Regions from separate parts of the Alteromonas naphthalenivorans genome, predicted to be linked through region 2. Evidence: predicted binding sites of a transcription regulator. Region 2 holds the regulator's gene; the other holds the start of a gene.
What was found. Region 2 encodes FliA, which starts transcription of late flagellar genes. Its sites were predicted from a motif close to CTAAAGNTNNNNNNNNNNNNGCCGATA; they were not measured.
Positions count from the first base shown of each region.

Region 1: the regulator FliA is predicted to act here: its motif matches at 3,488-3,514, upstream of AMBT_RS14590 (HAMP domain-containing methyl-accepting chemotaxis protein).

Region 1 covers NC_015554.1:3,334,400-3,342,691, reverse strand. The annotation lists gene lysC (lysine-sensitive aspartokinase 3) at 1-1,202, shown strand, start outside; gene AMBT_RS14590 (HAMP domain-containing methyl-accepting chemotaxis protein) at 1,317-3,341, opposite strand; gene AMBT_RS14585 (symmetrical bis(5'-nucleosyl)-tetraphosphatase) at 3,568-4,383, opposite strand; gene apaG (Co2+/Mg2+ efflux facilitator ApaG/CorD) at 4,396-4,770, opposite strand; gene rsmA (16S rRNA (adenine(1518)-N(6)/adenine(1519)-N(6))-dimethyltransferase RsmA) at 4,780-5,607, opposite strand; gene pdxA (4-hydroxythreonine-4-phosphate dehydrogenase PdxA) at 5,604-6,587, opposite strand; gene surA (peptidylprolyl isomerase SurA) at 6,602-7,882, opposite strand; gene AMBT_RS14560 (LPS-assembly protein LptD) at 7,943-8,292, opposite strand, start outside.
Region 2 covers NC_015554.1:2,967,565-2,975,856, reverse strand. The annotation lists gene flhB (flagellar biosynthesis protein FlhB) at 1-114, shown strand, start outside; gene flhA (flagellar biosynthesis protein FlhA) at 326-2,425, shown strand; gene flhF (flagellar biosynthesis GTPase FlhF) at 2,455-3,846, shown strand; gene AMBT_RS13005 (MinD/ParA family protein) at 3,843-4,709, shown strand; gene AMBT_RS13000 (RNA polymerase sigma factor FliA) at 4,706-5,437, shown strand; gene cheY (chemotaxis response regulator CheY) at 5,474-5,857, shown strand; gene AMBT_RS12990 (protein phosphatase CheZ) at 5,892-6,656, shown strand; gene AMBT_RS12985 (chemotaxis protein CheA) at 6,669-8,292, shown strand, end outside.

The sequences.
Region 1 (8,292 bases), 370 kb from region 2:
GCCCACTTACCCAAGAGCAAATAGAATCTACTTGCCAATCTATTGTTGATATTGAACTTGCCATTCTCAACAAGCTTGCAGATAAGAGCTCGGTTGAAAGCAAGCTAAATGATTTGCTAGATGAAATGAAATCGCTAGCGTTCCACGAAGAGATTTTACATAGAAACGATTTGAAAGATCAGTTGCTTTCTATGGGGGAGCGCATGTCGTCATTGATGTTCAGTGCAGTCTTAGCCGAACAAAAAGTAGCTGAACAAAATGTGACTACCATGAACTTCGATGTACGCAAAGTCTTGCGCACCGACAGTGAATTTGGTGAAGCAGTGCCACAGATAGACACTATTGAAGCTTTGGCAAAGCAGTTGCTGGCCCCTGAAATTGAAAATGCCATTGTGGTTACACAAGGGTTTGTGGGAGCCGATGATGAAGGGCGAACTACGACCTTAGGTCGTGGTGGTTCTGATTTTACTGCCGCGCTTCTAGCAGAAGCATTAGACGCTGACGCCTGTGAAATATGGACAGACGTGATTGGGGTTTATACTACCGATCCACGAATTACTGCTGCTGCTCGCCCATTACCAGAACTTAGCTTTGAAGAAGCGGCTGAAATGGCGACATTTGGTGCTAAGGTACTGCATCCTGCCACCATGGAGCCAGCCCTACGTAAAAATATTAAAGTGTTTGTGGGTTCAAGCAAAGAGCCAGAAAAAGGCGGTACTTGGATTGTTCGCGATTGTGTTGAAGAACCACCTTATCGTGCCATTACTCGCCGTAAAGACCAAGTTATGGTAACAGTGAAAACACCCAAGATGATGTATGCTCAGGGCTTCCTACAGCAGGTTTTTGCCATCATCGCTAAGCACAAGCTAAGTGTGGATTTGGTGACTACGTCGGAAATTTCGGTGTCGTTTACCTTAGACAACCCTGCCAATTCAGTGGCACAGCGCTTAAACAAAGAAACCATTGCAGAGCTTGAAACTATTTGTGATGTGAAAGTAGAGAACGGTTACGACTTAGTCACTGTGGTCGGTAACCACATGCAAACGGCAATTGGTGTGTCTAGCAAGATTTTTGCTGCGGTGTCTGACTTTAACTTGCGCATGATTTGTTTCGGTGCGAATCCGCACAATCTGTCATTCCTAGTGAATGAAACTGACAGCGATAAAATAGTGAAGGACTTACATAAAGCGCTTTTTGAATAGCGTGTAATGTGTTTTTCACAGACAAAAAAGGGAAGGTGTTAACCTTCCCTTTGTCATTTAACGCTAAGTATTTAAGTCTATCCAATCCAATTAAACCAAATACGCAGTGAGATTCTATACCTTAAACTGACGGATAGATTGCTGTAGTTCTTCAGCAAGCCTTGCCACTTCGTGGCTAGAGTCAGAAGTTTGCTGAGCTCCTGAAGTGGTTTCTTCAGCAATATTAACGATAGTTTCAAGCTTCTCGCTAATTTCTTGTGATACCGTATTTTGTTCACGTGCCGATTGTTCAATTTGAGAACTTACGTCGTGGGCTTTGTGTACCGCTTCAGAGATGATATCAAGCGCTTGAGTTGCTTTTTCCGTTTGCTCAACACAGGCTACGGTTTGTTCTTTACCTTGATTCATTACTGATACCGCGCGCTCAGCACCCGCTTGAAGTACCTCAATCATCGCGTTAATTTCTTGCGTAGACTGTTGCGTTCGGCTCGCTAGCGTACGTACTTCATCGGCAACTACCGCAAAGCCTCTACCTTGCTCACCCGCACGGGCAGCTTCAATGGCGGCATTCAAGGCAAGTAGGTTAGTTTGGTCGGCCACGCCGCGGATAACATCAAGAATACCCCCGATGCTAGCGCTGTCTTGATGAAGTTTGTTGATAACATCTGCAGCATCTTGTACGTCTTTGGCAAGAATTTCGATAATACGTTTATTCTCAAGTGAGATTTGACGTACATTTTCAGCTTCGGCATCAGCATGACGAATTTGGCTCAGCGTATCTTCAGCGTTTTGCACTACTAATTGCGAGGTAGAGTGCATCTCTGTAGTGGCGGTTGCCACTTGACCAATTTGCGACTTTTGATCTTGAATCGAATGCGTGGTTTGCGCGGTAACGGCTGAGGTTTGTTCTGATGCCGCGGCAAGCTGCTCTGCACGGGTATTAATTCCTGAAATCAGCTCTTTGAGGTTGCCAATCAAGTTATTACAGTTTTTAGCTAATAGGCCAAATTCATCTTCTGCTGAGTCGTCTAAACGGTGAGTTAAGTCGCCAGAAGCGGCCACGGTAAGCAACTCGTTCACGCGGTACAGCGGGCGAGTAATGGCGCGTACTGTTATGTAACCAATAATGATAGCTATCACGATAGATAGGATAACCACTGCACTGATAATAATGTTACCTGTGGTAATAGCACCGTTCACCTGGTCTTCGACGTCTTTTGCTTTGGCGTCTGCAAGCGCTAGTAATTGTTCAAGTTCAACAATACCGTTCGCGATGTTTTTATCTGACGCATTCAGCGCGGTTTCAGAGTCGTTTCTGCGTTCTAGTCTTTCTACATGCAACGCCATTACGCCATCACTGGCTGTAATCGCATTAAGGGCATCGTTTACTAATTCATTAATATCGCTAAGCGTACCAGACTGGTCTCGCTGTCCAGCGGCTTGGCTCATATCACTGAGTAAAGTAGCAACCTTATCTACCACTAAGTCAACTTCGTTACCCAGGGTTTGAGAGCGTACGATAGTTTCGGTCTTTACGTATTCATAAGAAACGGTAAGTAGAGAAAGTAATGAGGTTTCTAGTTGGCTACCAATATCTGCTGCGCGTCTAAGATTTGGGTCACTTTGCACTGCGTCAAGGTCAGAAAAGTCTAGTAGGTAAGTAGACGCATCGTCAGCGTTATCTTCAGCATCACCTAAACGGTCGTCAATGGTGTTTCGGATATCCATGAACTTTTGGTGGTTCAAATAAACCGCTTCAACATTCTTAATATAGTTGTCAAAGGAAGCTCGAACGCTGTTTAACTTACTCTGAAGTTCAGGTTCATCGGCTACCGCAGTCGCAAGCTTCTTATATTCAGTTTCGAACATGTCTCGGCTTTGATTGAACGCTGTACGCTTTTCCTGAAGGCCAGACAAATCTTCTTCTATATAGGCTTCGAATGTCAATCTACCCATGTTTAGGAAGTTCGCTTTTAAGGCGTTACTACCCGCTACTGTAGGAAGCGCAACGTCATTTACCTCTTCGGTTGCTGAACCAATGGAATTGAGGTTAAACAACGAAACAACGCTAATGACAATCAGTAGACAAGTAATTGCTACAAAACCGCCGACTACGCGAGTGGCTACTGTAATCTTCATTGAAACTCCTAGACTATTTTTTATTCTTTTGCGTGACGATACTACCCCGCACTACGTCCAAAATACACCTCAATGACCTAGAGGAAGGTATTAAAATGTATAACATGAACGGTAATGGGATTATAGACTATCGTATATAACCAGAGTATCGGCAGGTAAGCCATTAAGTTAACAAGTAAAGCATAAGAAATTGCGATTTAGTAGTTTGCTTTAGCAATTAAGTCATTTACGCATTTACTCTGATGAGTTTACCTGTATTGACATCCAGCATGGTCATTTCTTGACCCCAAATATACCCAGTATCTAGCGCGACAAAACGATCATCTTGCGTCTCGCTGTTAAGTGCAGCCCAATGACCGAAGAGTACTTGTTCTTGTGCTTTTAGATGGGGGTTGTCTACCTTGAACCAAGGAACGATAGATTTCGAAGCCTGAGCGGGATGGGTTTTCGTCTCAAACTCTAAGCTAGTATCTGCGTTTAGAAAGCGCATTCTGGTGCACGCGTTGACAATAAAGCGGGTTCGCAATTCACCTTCAAGTTTATCAGACCATTTAGCCGGTGTGTTGCCATACATATTTTTTAAAAAGTCAGCATAGTGCTTCGATTGTAATTTTTGACTGACTTCATCACTTAAGCTGACGAGCGTGTCTGTACTCCAGTGAGGGTAGAGACCGGCATGTACGATGGTGTGATTGTCATTGATTTTTTTAGCGAGAGGAAATTGGCGAAGCCAATCGAGTAGTGTTTTTAAATCAGGAGCATCAAGCAAGGGCTGCAGGTTGTCAGCTTTCTTAGGTTTACGAATTTTGTTCGCAACCGCCAGCAAGTGAAGATCATGGTTTCCTAGTACTGTTTCAAAACTGCTACCTAAGCTTTTTAAAAACCGTAAGGTGCTTAGGGAGTCTTCGCCTCTGGCAACTAGGTCGCCAACGGCGAAGAGTTTATCTTTATCCGCAGAGAATTTGGCTTTTTCTAGCAGTTGCTGTAGCCCGCTATAACAACCTTGAATATCACCCACGACGAAGGTGTTGCGATAAGTCATAAATCTCAAAAATCAGTGAAGAATGTTGGGAACCGCTAAACGGAATACTTCAATAGGAACACGAAAACGTTCTCCATTTTCACGCTCCATTTCGTAATAGCCTTGCATATTTCCTACCGGGGTATCAAGTACTGCACCACTGGTATAGTCAAAATCTTCGCCCGGTTTTAATATGGGCTGTTTACCCACAACACCTGAGCCACTCACCTCTGAGGTTTTACCGTTAGCATCGGTAATTTGCCAGTAACGATTAATCAGTTGTACCGTTTCCTGGCTGTCATTCACAATGGTCACGTGATAAGCGAACGCAAATTGTGGCGAATCAGAAGGTAGATGTTCGGGCAGGTGACGGGTTTTCACCCGCACCTTAATTTCAGACTCATTCATAAGCTAACTTTAATTTTCTTGTGCTTCTTCTAACGCTGATACTGCATTCGCTATGGTGGCGAAATCCTGCAAGGATAGCACTTCAGCCCTTACGGTTGGGTTTATACCCAGCTCGCTGATTTGTGTTTCAGTAAGACTTTCTTTTAACGAGTTTCGTATTGTCTTGCGACGTTGATTGAACGCCTGCGCGCATACTCGCTCAAGGGTAGCTACTGAAACCACATCTACTGGCGGTGTTTTGTGCGGAATAAGACGTACTACCGCAGAATCAACCTTCGGGGGCGGCTTAAAGGCACCTGGTGGCACATTGAGAACCGGCATAACCTTACAATAGTATTGGGCCATTACCGATAATCGGCCATAGCTTTTAGAACCATGCCCTGCGGCTAAACGATTCACCACTTCTTTTTGTAGCATGAAGTGCATGTCATCTACGCACGCTGCGTGAGAAAACAGGTGAAACATTAGCGGCGTTGAAATGTTATACGGTAAGTTACCAAAAACGCGTAACCCTTTATCTTTCACGGGCATAGTTTTAGCCAGCTCAGTGAAATCCATGGTCATTGCGTCTTGTTCAATAACAGTTAGCTTATCGCCGTTAAACGGATGTTCTCGTAAACGCTTAGCTAAATCTCGGTCAAGCTCGATAACGGTAAGTGCTTCAACTTCATCGCAAACAGGATCGGTTAGCGCGCCTAAGCCAGGGCCGATTTCAACCAAGTTTTGCTCGTGTTGCGGATTAATGGCCGACACGATTTGTCCAATCACATAGTCGTCATGAAGGAAGTTTTGTCCGAAGCGTTTTCTGGCCGTGTGGCCTAAATGTGTTTTACTCATTGTTGATGATGTGCAAGCTCAATGGCTTTTTCCAATGCTTTTCTGAAACTGCCAGGATCGGCATTACCATGGCCTGCTAAATCTAGTGCAGTACCGTGATCGACGGATGTTCTTATAAATGGAAGGCCAAGGGTAATGTTAACCGAAGCGCCAAACCCTTTATATTTTAGCACGGGAAGGCCTTGGTCGTGGTACATCGCAAGAACAACATCTGCATCTTCCAGATATTTAGGCTGAAATATCGTATCGGCAGGAAGTGGCCCGGTAATATTTAGCCCTTCTTCACGTAACTCGTTTAGCGCCGGAATAATGGTTTGAATTTCTTCTGTACCAATATGACCATCTTCACCTGCATGGGGATTAAGCCCACACACGTAAATATGCGGATTACGAACACCAAATTTTAGTTTAAAGTCGGTGTTAATAATATGGAGCACTTTGTGAAGGCGTTCTTTAGTAATGGCGCGAGATACATATTCTAAAGGAATATGGGTAGTAGCTAGTGCGACATTTAAGCCTTCTGTTGCCAACAACATGACAACATCAATCGTATTGGATTGATACGCGAAAAATTCAGTATGACCACTAAAAGATACGCCAGCTTTATTGATAATGCCCTTGTGCACCGGTCCGGTGACTACCGCATGAAAGTCGCCTTCCATGTTTGCTTGGCACGCTTGTCGAAGGGTTTCTACTACGTATAACCCGTTCTCACTATCTAAGGTTCCTGCAACCACATCGGCCGCTTTATCAATTTGCTTAATAAACAGCGAACCCGCAGGCTGAACCTGCGGGTTTGATGCATCATAAGGAAGCAGTGTAAGCGGTAAACCAAGTGCTTTCGCTCTGGTTTCAAGTATCTCGCCATCGGCGAATACCACTAACTGAGCTTGCCATGATTCTTGAGCCAGCTTGATAATTAAGTCTGGCCCAATACCGGCAGGCTCACCTGGTGTTACTGCAATTTTTATCGGTGTCATTTATGCTCTATATATTACTCGATAACTTCAATGTAGGCAGCGTCGCGCATTTCACGTAACCAGTTTTCCGTTTCTTCTGCGAACTTTCTGTTGAAAATAAGCTGATACGCTTTGTCTTCTTTGCGGCGCTCTGTTGCGTCGTCTACACGTCTATCGATTAATTGGATTAAGTGCCAACCGTGTACTGAACGTACTGGGTCGCTGTATTCACCAGCTGATAATTGCGCAAGGGCGTCTTTAAAAGCTGGTACGTAGTTGTTTGGATCTGACCAACCGAGCTCGCCGCCTTTAAGGGCTGAACCTGGATCTTCTGAATGTTCTTTAGCAAGATCTTCAAATTCAACTTCACCCGCTTCAAGCTGAGCTCTGAATTTAACTAGCATCGCTTTGGCTTTGTCTTCACTGAGTATGATTGAAGGCTTAACGAGGATATGACGAGAGTTAACCTCTTCAATAGTGACTTTTTCAATGCCTCGAGTATCTAATACTTTCAAGATATGAAAACCAGCACCACTTCGGATAGGGCCGACCAGCTCGTCTTTTGCTTTCCCCTGAATCGCTTCAGCAAACAAGGTAGGCATAGCGTTAATGTTCAACCAACCCATGTCACCACCTTCTAAGGCTTCATTACCTGATGATGATGCGATAGCTATTTTAGCAAAATCTGACCCAGAATTTAATAGAGAAAGTACTTTGTCTGCACGCTCTCTTGCTGCATCGATTTGTTCGTCGGAAGGATCCGATGGAAAGCCAATAAGAATGTGGCCTAGACGGTATTCTTCTTGTTCTGCACCTTGTTGTTCCATAAGTTCAATAAGGGTTTCTCTTTCTTGGTCGGTAATATAAACACGGCGGCGAACATTCGCGCGACGTACTTCACCCATCACGATTTCTTCGCGTATATCTTCACGGTAATCTTCATAAGCGATGCCTTCTAAACGCAATTGTCTGCGTAGTTCATCTACCGTGGTATTTTGGTTTGCAGCAATATTTGCAATGGTTTGTTCAAGCTGTGGGTCGCTTATTTGAATACCCATTCTTTGTGCCATCTGCAATTGAAGACTTTTGGTGATTAAACGCTCAATGGCTTGAGTACGCAGTGCGCGGTCAGAAGGAAGGTCTTGCCCATTTGCCTCTGCGTTTCGTTTTACATCGTTCATGAGTGCATCGACTTCACTTTGAAGTACAACACCCTGATCGACAATAACCGCTACGCGGTCAAGCATTACTTCTTGCGCGTAGCTGCTAAACGACAACACTGCACTGACTAACAAGGCCCGGATTATGAACTTCATACTCACTCTTTTATTATTGGTTAATGCTTAACGTAGGGCTACTCCCCACGCTACAACGGATTAATTTAAACTATATGGCTGACGATAGCCAAACATGCCATCTTGTAACATGCTTCTTTGTGTACCAGACGTACCGATACCTTTGAATATAAATTGTAATGACACACCCGTATCGAAATCGTCGGTAGATTGTTCACCCGATGAGTCATAACGGTTGCTTAAACTTCTTTCTGCCACTAAGCGTATTGCCCAACAACAGGATTCATACTGAATACCTGCATAAGTCTCAATACTTCTATCGCGCTCGATGTCACGGTAAGTTCTACCCACCCATTGCCAGTTTTCAGCAATAGGCCAACTCGCCGATATTCCCACTTGGTCAATGGTTTCACCACTTAAGTCACGAACAT
Region 2 (8,292 bases):
GTAGCGCAAGTATTAGCCCATGTTTATCAGTTAAAAGCACACAGAGCGGGTAAAGGAAAACGACCCAAACCGCTTAAGCGTGATTTACCCATACCACCAGAGCTGCGCCGTTAGGGCGCTGCTTTTGGCCTAAATTAGCGTTAAATTTTTTGCTGAAATATCGCTAAAACCAGGGCGCAAAGTGATCCCCTCTTAATTGTAGTTCTGCAAATTGCGCCCCTCCTACTTACGTTTAATCAGTTTTGAATAAAGCTGGCACGGTAGTTGTAATACTCATTGAAAGATAGCGTTAAGCGTCAATTTTCCGATAGAGAGACTCCCTGTAATGCAGTTATCCGGTTACCTTCAGCGATTCGATAAAAGTCAGCTGCAGAACATTACCAGTGGCTTAGGCGCTCCCATTGTTCTTCTTGCCATTATGGGCATGGTTATTCTTCCCATGCCGCCATTTCTGCTCGACGTATTGTTCAGCTTTAATATAGCCCTGTCTTTAGTCATTATTTTGGTGGCAGTATTAACGCAAAAGCCAGTTGATTTCGGTATTTTTCCCCTAGTATTACTTATCGCTACTGTTTTGCGCTTAGCGCTAAACGTGGCCTCTACCCGTGTGGTATTGCTTTATGGGCATGAGGGGGGCGATGCGGCTGGTAAGGTTATCGAAGCATTTGGTGCGGTGGTTATTGGCGGCAACTATGCAGTGGGTGTGGTGGTCTTTGCTATCTTGCTTATTATCAACTTTAAAGTAGTCACCGCCGGTGCTGGGCGTATTTCAGAAGTAAGTGCCCGCTTTACGCTTGATGCCATGCCAGGTAAGCAAATGGCTATTGATGCCGATTTGAATGCGGGTTATATCGACCAAGATCAGGCGCGTGCTCGCCGAGAAGAAATAACCGCCGAAGCAGACTTTTATGGCTCAATGGACGGTGCGTCAAAATTTGTGAAAGGTGATGCGGTCGCCGGACTCTTTATCATGCTTATCAATATTGTGGGTGGCCTTTTTATAGGCATGATTCAACACGGATTAAGTTTTGGTAACGCCATCGAGGTATACACCATTTTAACCATTGGTGACGGTTTGGTGGCGCAAATACCCTCACTGTTACTGTCTGTGGCTACCGCTATTATTGTTACTCGTGAAAACGAAACCCAAGAAATGGGCAAAGAAATACGTAGTCAATTAGGTAACAGCCAAGCCCTTTATATTGCCTCTGGTGTTTTATTTGTCATGGGGATTATTCCTGGTATGCCTCATTTGGCCTTTATTGGGTTTTCAGTGCTTATCGCTGGTTACGCTTATTGGCAGGGTGTTGCGGCTAAACGCGAGGCAGAAAAACCTAAAACCCCAGCGAATATCGTGAAAGATGACACTGTTGCGCCCGAAATAAAAGAGCTTGGGTGGGATGATGTGCAGCACGTAGATACCATCGGTTTAGAAGTCGGGTACCGATTAATCCCCTTAGTAGATAAGTCTCAGGGCGGAGAACTGCTCACTCGTATCAAAGGGGTGCGTAAGAAGTTATCTCAAGAGTTAGGCTTTCTTATTCCACCGGTGCACATTCGCGATAATTTAGATTTAGAACCTAATTTATACACCATTGCGATGTTGGGCGTAACTATTGGCGATGCGCAAATAAGTCACGATGAAGAACTTGCGATTAATCCGGGTCAAGTATTTGGCAAGCTGGAAGGCCGTGCAACCAAAGACCCTGCCTTTGGCTTAGATGCGGTATGGATAAAACCGAATAAGCGTGAGCATGCGCAAACACTGGGTTATACCGTGGTTGATGCTGCTACTGTGGTTGCTACTCATTTAAGTCAATTGCTGACAAACAACGCCTACCAACTACTTGGACATGAAGAAGCGCAGCAGCTTCTAGATATGCTAGCTAAGCAGCATCCTAAACTAGTTGAAGGGTTAGTGCCTGATATTCTGCCGTTAAGCACCATTGTTAAAGTGCTGCAAACCTTGCTGTTTGAAGGAGTGCCTATTCGTGACATGCGTACCATTGTACAAACCTTGAGCGAATACGGCCCGCGTAGCCAAGACCCAGATGTACTAGTGTCTGCGGTACGTATTGCGCTTAAACGCCTAATCACCCAAGAAATTACCCAAGGTGCGAAAGAGATACCCGTCATAACCTTGGCGCCAGAGTTGGAACAGATGTTGCACCAGTCATTACAAGCAGGTGGCGAAGATGGCGCTGGTATAGAACCAGGACTGGCCGATAAGCTGCAAAAATCATTGCAGCAAGCTAGTCAGCAACAAGAATTAGAAGGTGAGCCTGCAGTACTTCTCACTTCCGGTATGTTGCGCCCCGTACTATCTCGCTTCTTAAAGTATTCGGTCGCGGGTTTACATGTACTTTCCTATCAGGAAGTACCCGACGATAAGCAGATAAAAATAGTCAGTTCGGTCGGTCAATAATCTGACACTGGGTGATTGGAGAGTTTTCAATGAAAATCAGACGTTTCTTTGGCAAAGATATGCGAGAAGCTTTAAGCCAAGTTAAAGCGGAATTGGGCAGCGATGCCGTTATCATGTCAAACCGAAAGCTTGCTGACGGTATCGAATTGGTCGCCGCTTACGATAAAGAACCGGAAGCCAAACTGTCGATTAAAAAGCCAGCGCCTAGTGCAGCAGGGCGAGCGAAAGCGGCTGTTCCAAGTCTTAGCGAAATCATCGGTGATGATGGCCCAGATAGCTTAAAAGCGCTGTTGGAAAAACAACATGGTGGCAGTATTCAAAGCCCAGCTTCAGCACCTAGTGCTAACGCTCAGCATGCCAATAAAATTGCATCACACTTAGACTTTTCAGAAGCCTTTATCGACGATGTAGAAGCCAGTCAAGTCGCCTCAGAATTCCCAAGCCATCAAGCGTCAAGTCTTAATGAAAGCATTGATAACAGCAGTGCTCCTCAGTCTGACGAATTATCTCAAATTAAAGAAGAGTTGGCGTCACTACGAAATGTGCTTCAATACCAAGTTGCTGATTTGATGGAAGCAAAAAGTCGTCGTCAGCAGCCTGTACATCATTATTTAATTCAGCGTTTAACCGACATGGGGTTAAGCCAATCATTGGCAGAGCAACTGATTAGTTATACGCCGTCGCATTACAACGAGCGTGACGCTTGGGTATATCTTTTAAACCTATTGGCTAATCGCATTAATGTGACAGGTAACGATATACTTACGCAAAAGGGCGCAGTAGCGTTAGTGGGTCCTACCGGAACAGGTAAAACCACTACAGTTGCTAAATTAGCTGCTCGTTACGCACAGAAATACGGCGCCGACTCCGTTGCCATGATTACGATTGATACCTATCGTATTGCAGCGTTTGAGCAATTAGCCACATATGGAAAAATTATTGGCTGCACAGTGCGTAAAGCACAAAGTAGTGAAGAATTATCAGATTTATTGTTTCAATTACGCCATAAGAGACTAGTGTTAATTGATACGGCAGGCTTTAGTCAACGAGATAGTCGATTAATTAAACAGATAAATCAATTTGATAACGGTCAAATGCAGCCAGTGAAAAAATACCTAGTAGCGCAAGCGAATACCCAATATGCTGCATTACAACGTATTATAGATGCGTACGAAGGGGTGGAACTTAGCGGTTGTATCTTTACAAAGCTTGATGAGTGCTACTCTCTAGGCGAAGTGCTTAGCGCAGCGGTGGAGTACCAGTTACCTGTCAGTTATGTAACAGATGGACAGAAAGTTCCTGAAGACATTAAGATTGCAGAAGCAAAATCTTTAGTATCTGCTGCTGCAAAGCTTTATAAAAAGTACGGTTTGAATCATACTACTAGTAACAATGTGGTTAAAACAGCACGAGCAGTATGATTGATGATCAAGCGAGTAGCTTACGAAAAATGAAGCAATCACGATTAATCAAAGTTATCGCCGTCACCGGAGGTAAAGGTGGCGTTGGTAAAACAAATATTACGCTAAACACAGCTATTGCTATGGCAAAGCAGGGAAAGCGGGTAATGGTATTGGATGCAGACTTAGGTCTGGCCAATGTGGATGTAATGCTAGGATTGCGAGTAGAGAAAAACCTCTCCCACGTATTATCTGGTGAGTGTACCTTGGACGATGTTCTCGTTACGGGTCCTCACGGTATAAAAATAGCACCAGCCACATCAGGTTCTCAATCAATGGCAGAGCTATCACCAACGCAGCATGCAGGACTCATAAGAGCATTCAGCGAGTTGCGCACGCCCATTGATGTGCTTATTGTGGATACCGCAGCGGGTATTTCCGATATGGTGCTAAGCTTCTCCAAAGCCTCCCAAGATATTATGGTGGTAGTGTGTGATGAGCCCACTTCACTTACCGATGCCTATGCATTAATTAAAATTCTTAACCGAGAACACGGTGTCTTTCGCTTTAAAGTGGTCGCTAACATGGTCCGCGATGTTAGAGAAGGTCAGGAACTTTTCAGCAAATTATCTAAAGTAACAGGGCGATTCTTAGATGTTGCGCTAGAATTGGTAGCAACAGTTCCTTTTGACGAGAACATACGCCGAGCAGTACGTAAGCAAACGTCAATTGTAGATGCTTATCCAAGTTCTCCGGCAGCAGTGGCGATTAGCCAGCTAGCAGCCAAAGCAGGATCATGGCCTATACCTGCGCAACCGGGTGGCCATTTAGAATTTTTTATTGAGCAACTAATAGCAGATAAAGCAGTAGGAAGTCAGCGTTGAATAGCAAAGCAGCCGCTTATCAACAGCAAACAGACAAGTCACAATTAGTTGAGCGTCACGCTTCGCTAGTGAAGCGGATAGCACACCACTTAATGGCGAGACTACCAGCCAGTGTTCTTGTCGATGATTTAATCCAGTCAGGTATGATTGGACTGCTAGAAGCTGCACGAAACTTTGACGGTTCCAAAGGGGCAAGTTTCGAAACCTTTGCAGGTATTCGTATTCGTGGCGCCATGCTTGATGAAATAAGAAAAGGTGATTGGACTCCTCGTTCCGTTCATAAAAACGGTAGGGCAATCACAGAAGCCATCTCTCAAGTTGAAGGTGAAACAGGCCGAGACGCGCGAGATGTAGATATTGCAGCTAAAATGAATGTTAGCATGCAAGATTATCATCAAATGCTGAACGAAGTGAATGCCGGAAAATTGGTGGGGATTGAAGACCTTGGGGTTTCTGAAGATGTCATTTCTACAGAAAAAAACCGAGGCAGCGACGCACCGTTAGAAGATTTGATGCAAGGGGCTTTCCAAAAAGCGCTAGCACATGCTATTACTACATTACCCGAACGGGAAGCGATTGTACTTTCTTTATACTATGATGAAGAACTGAATCTTAGAGAAATAGGCGAAGTTCTTGATGTTAGTGAATCGCGAGTAAGTCAAATTCATAGTCAGGCCATGTTAAAACTCAAATCACGAATGAAATCGTGGCAAGTTGACGAAGAATAGAAATTAATAACAATTAACCCCTCATTGGAGGCTATTTTGGATAAAAGTATGAAAATTCTCGTGGTTGACGATTTTTCTACCATGAGACGTATCATAAAGAACCTGCTAAAAGATTTGGGTTTTGCCAATATCCAGGAAGCGGACGACGGTAACACCGCGCTGCCTATGCTACAACAAGGTGATTTTGACTTTGTTGTAACAGATTGGAATATGCCAGGTATGCAAGGTATCGACTTATTACGCGCTATACGTGCCGACGATAAGTTGAAACACCTACCGGTTCTTATGGTGACAGCAGAAGCGAAGAAAGAACAAATCGTTGCCGCAGCGCAAGCTGGTGTGAATGGTTATGTTGTTAAACCTTTCACTGCCGCTACGTTGAAAGAAAAATTAGATAAAATCTTCGAACGTTTAGGTTGATCCAGACGCTCACCAGAGAAATGAGGTTTACTGGATGTCGACAAATGAAAGTGTCTCCATAACGCTCGAAGAAGCCAAAAAATTGGTAGCGTATCTTGAAGAGGGCGATAACGCATCAGCGAACGCTGTCTTAGAAGCTGTTTCGATGAAAGAGTCCATTGAGCTCTTTGCTGAAGTGGGTAAATTAACGCGTCAACTTCATGACTCGTTGAATAACTTCCAAATCGATGAACGTATTAAAAATTTAACCGTTGATGACATTCCTGATGCGCAAACGCGACTGATGTACGTTATCGAAGAAACGGAAAAAGCTGCCAATACCACCATGGACGCAGTTGAAGAGAGTATGCCAATTGCTGAAGTGCTCTCTACCCGTATCGAAAAAATTATGCCGGAATGGAAGAAACTGATGAATCGTCAACTTGAGTTGGGCGAATTCAAAGTTTTATGTGCAGATTTAGACGAATTGCTAGAAGACGGATCGAAACAATCAGCTAAGCTTACATCATTGCTTACCGAAGTGTTAATGGCACAAGGTTATCAAGATCTTACCGGTCAAGTTATTCGCAGAGTGATTGAACTCGTAAAAGAAGTGGAAGATAGCTTAGTTAATATGCTGACGATGTTCGGTGAACCCGAACAGGCGGAGCAAGACAAGCCATTGGAAGCGAAAGTCGAAAAAGTTAACAAGATCGATAGTGTCGAAGCCGAAGGTCCAATTATTGATGCAGACCAACGCGATGATGTGGTATCTGGCCAAGATGACGTAGATGATCTTTTGTCTAGCTTAGGTTTTTAGGGGAGCGGGCGCATGGCGTTTGATGTTGACGAGGATATATTACAGGACTTTCTAGTTGAAGCTGGGGAGATCCTTGAACAATTACAAGAACAGCTCGTTGATCTGGAAAATAATCCTGAAGATGCAGATTTACTGAATGCTATCTTCCGTGGTTACCATACCGTAAAAGGTGGCGCCGGCTTTTTGTCGCTTACCGAATTAGTTGAAATTTGCCATGGTGCAGAAAACGTTTTCGATGTAATGCGAAACGGACAACGTACTCTTACGCCTGAATTAATGGATACCATTCTTCAGGCCACCGATGTAGTAGTCGATATGTTTGAGCGTGTTAAAGCGCAAGAACCACTAATTCCTGCAGACGCAAAGTTAGTTGATTTGCTGCATAAGTTAAGCACCCCAGAAACCCCAGACGAAAACATCTTTGGTGACAGTAGTGAAGCGGCTGAAGTCCCCGCTGCCGAAGAAGAATTCGCGTTAGAAGAAGCGCCTGTACCTGAAGCGCCTGCCGCAAGTAGCGATGGCGGCATCGACGAGATTTCTGAAGATGAATTTGAAGCCTTGCTGGATGAACTTCATGGTTCAAATGCCCCAGGTAAATCTGCGAAAGCAGAACCAAAAGCGGCAGCCCCCGCGGTTGGTGGTTCAGGTGATGATATTACCGACGATGAATTTGAAGCACTGCTAGACGAATTGCACGGTAAAGGTAAATTCAAAGAAGAAGAACCAGCGCCTGTAGCTGCGCCGAAAGCGGCAGCGCCTAGCGGTGAAGAAATTACCGACGATGAATTTGAAGCATTGCTTGACCAATTACATGGTTCAGGACAAGGCCCTACAGCGCAAGGTGCTGAACCAGCAGCAAATACGCCGCCCGTAGATAAAAAGGCGACAGAAGCAATTCAGAAAGCCAAGGCAGAGCAATCTGCCGCTAGTACGCCGGCTAAATCAACGCCTGCCGCAAAAGCGCCAGCGCCTAGTCCAGCAGCTAAAAAAGCGTCAGAGCCCGCTAAACCAGCGGCTAAGAAAGACGACAAAAAAGCAACCCCAGCACCTCCTCAAGCAGAAACTACAGTTCGTGTTGATACCAAGCGCCTAGACCAAATTATGAATATGGTTGGCGAGTTAGTATTAGTACGAAATCGTTTGCTGAGTTTAGGAATAACCAATGCCGACGAAAGTATGTCGAAGGCAATTGCTAACCTAGATGTGGTGACGGGTGATTTGCAGGGTGCGGTTATGAAAACCCGTATGCAGCCAATTAAGAAAGTGTTTGGCCGCTTCCCTCGCGTTGTTCGAGACTTAGCACGTAGTTTGAAAAAAGAAATTACCTTGGAATTGGAAGGTGAAGAGACAGATTTAGATAAAAACTTGGTAGAAGCATTGGCTGATCCCTTAGTTCACTTAGTAAGAAACTCAGTGGATCATGGTATTGAAATGCCTGATGACCGTGCTGCTACAGGTAAAACCCGAATGGGGACCGTGAGATTATCGGCTTCTCAGGAAGGTGACCATATCTTACTTACCATTGAAGATGATGGTAAGGGGATGGATGCTGAAAAACTGAAAGAGATTGCTATAAGCCGAGGTGTTTTAGACGCCGATGCGGCTGCGCGTATGTCTGATGTTGAAGCGTTCAATC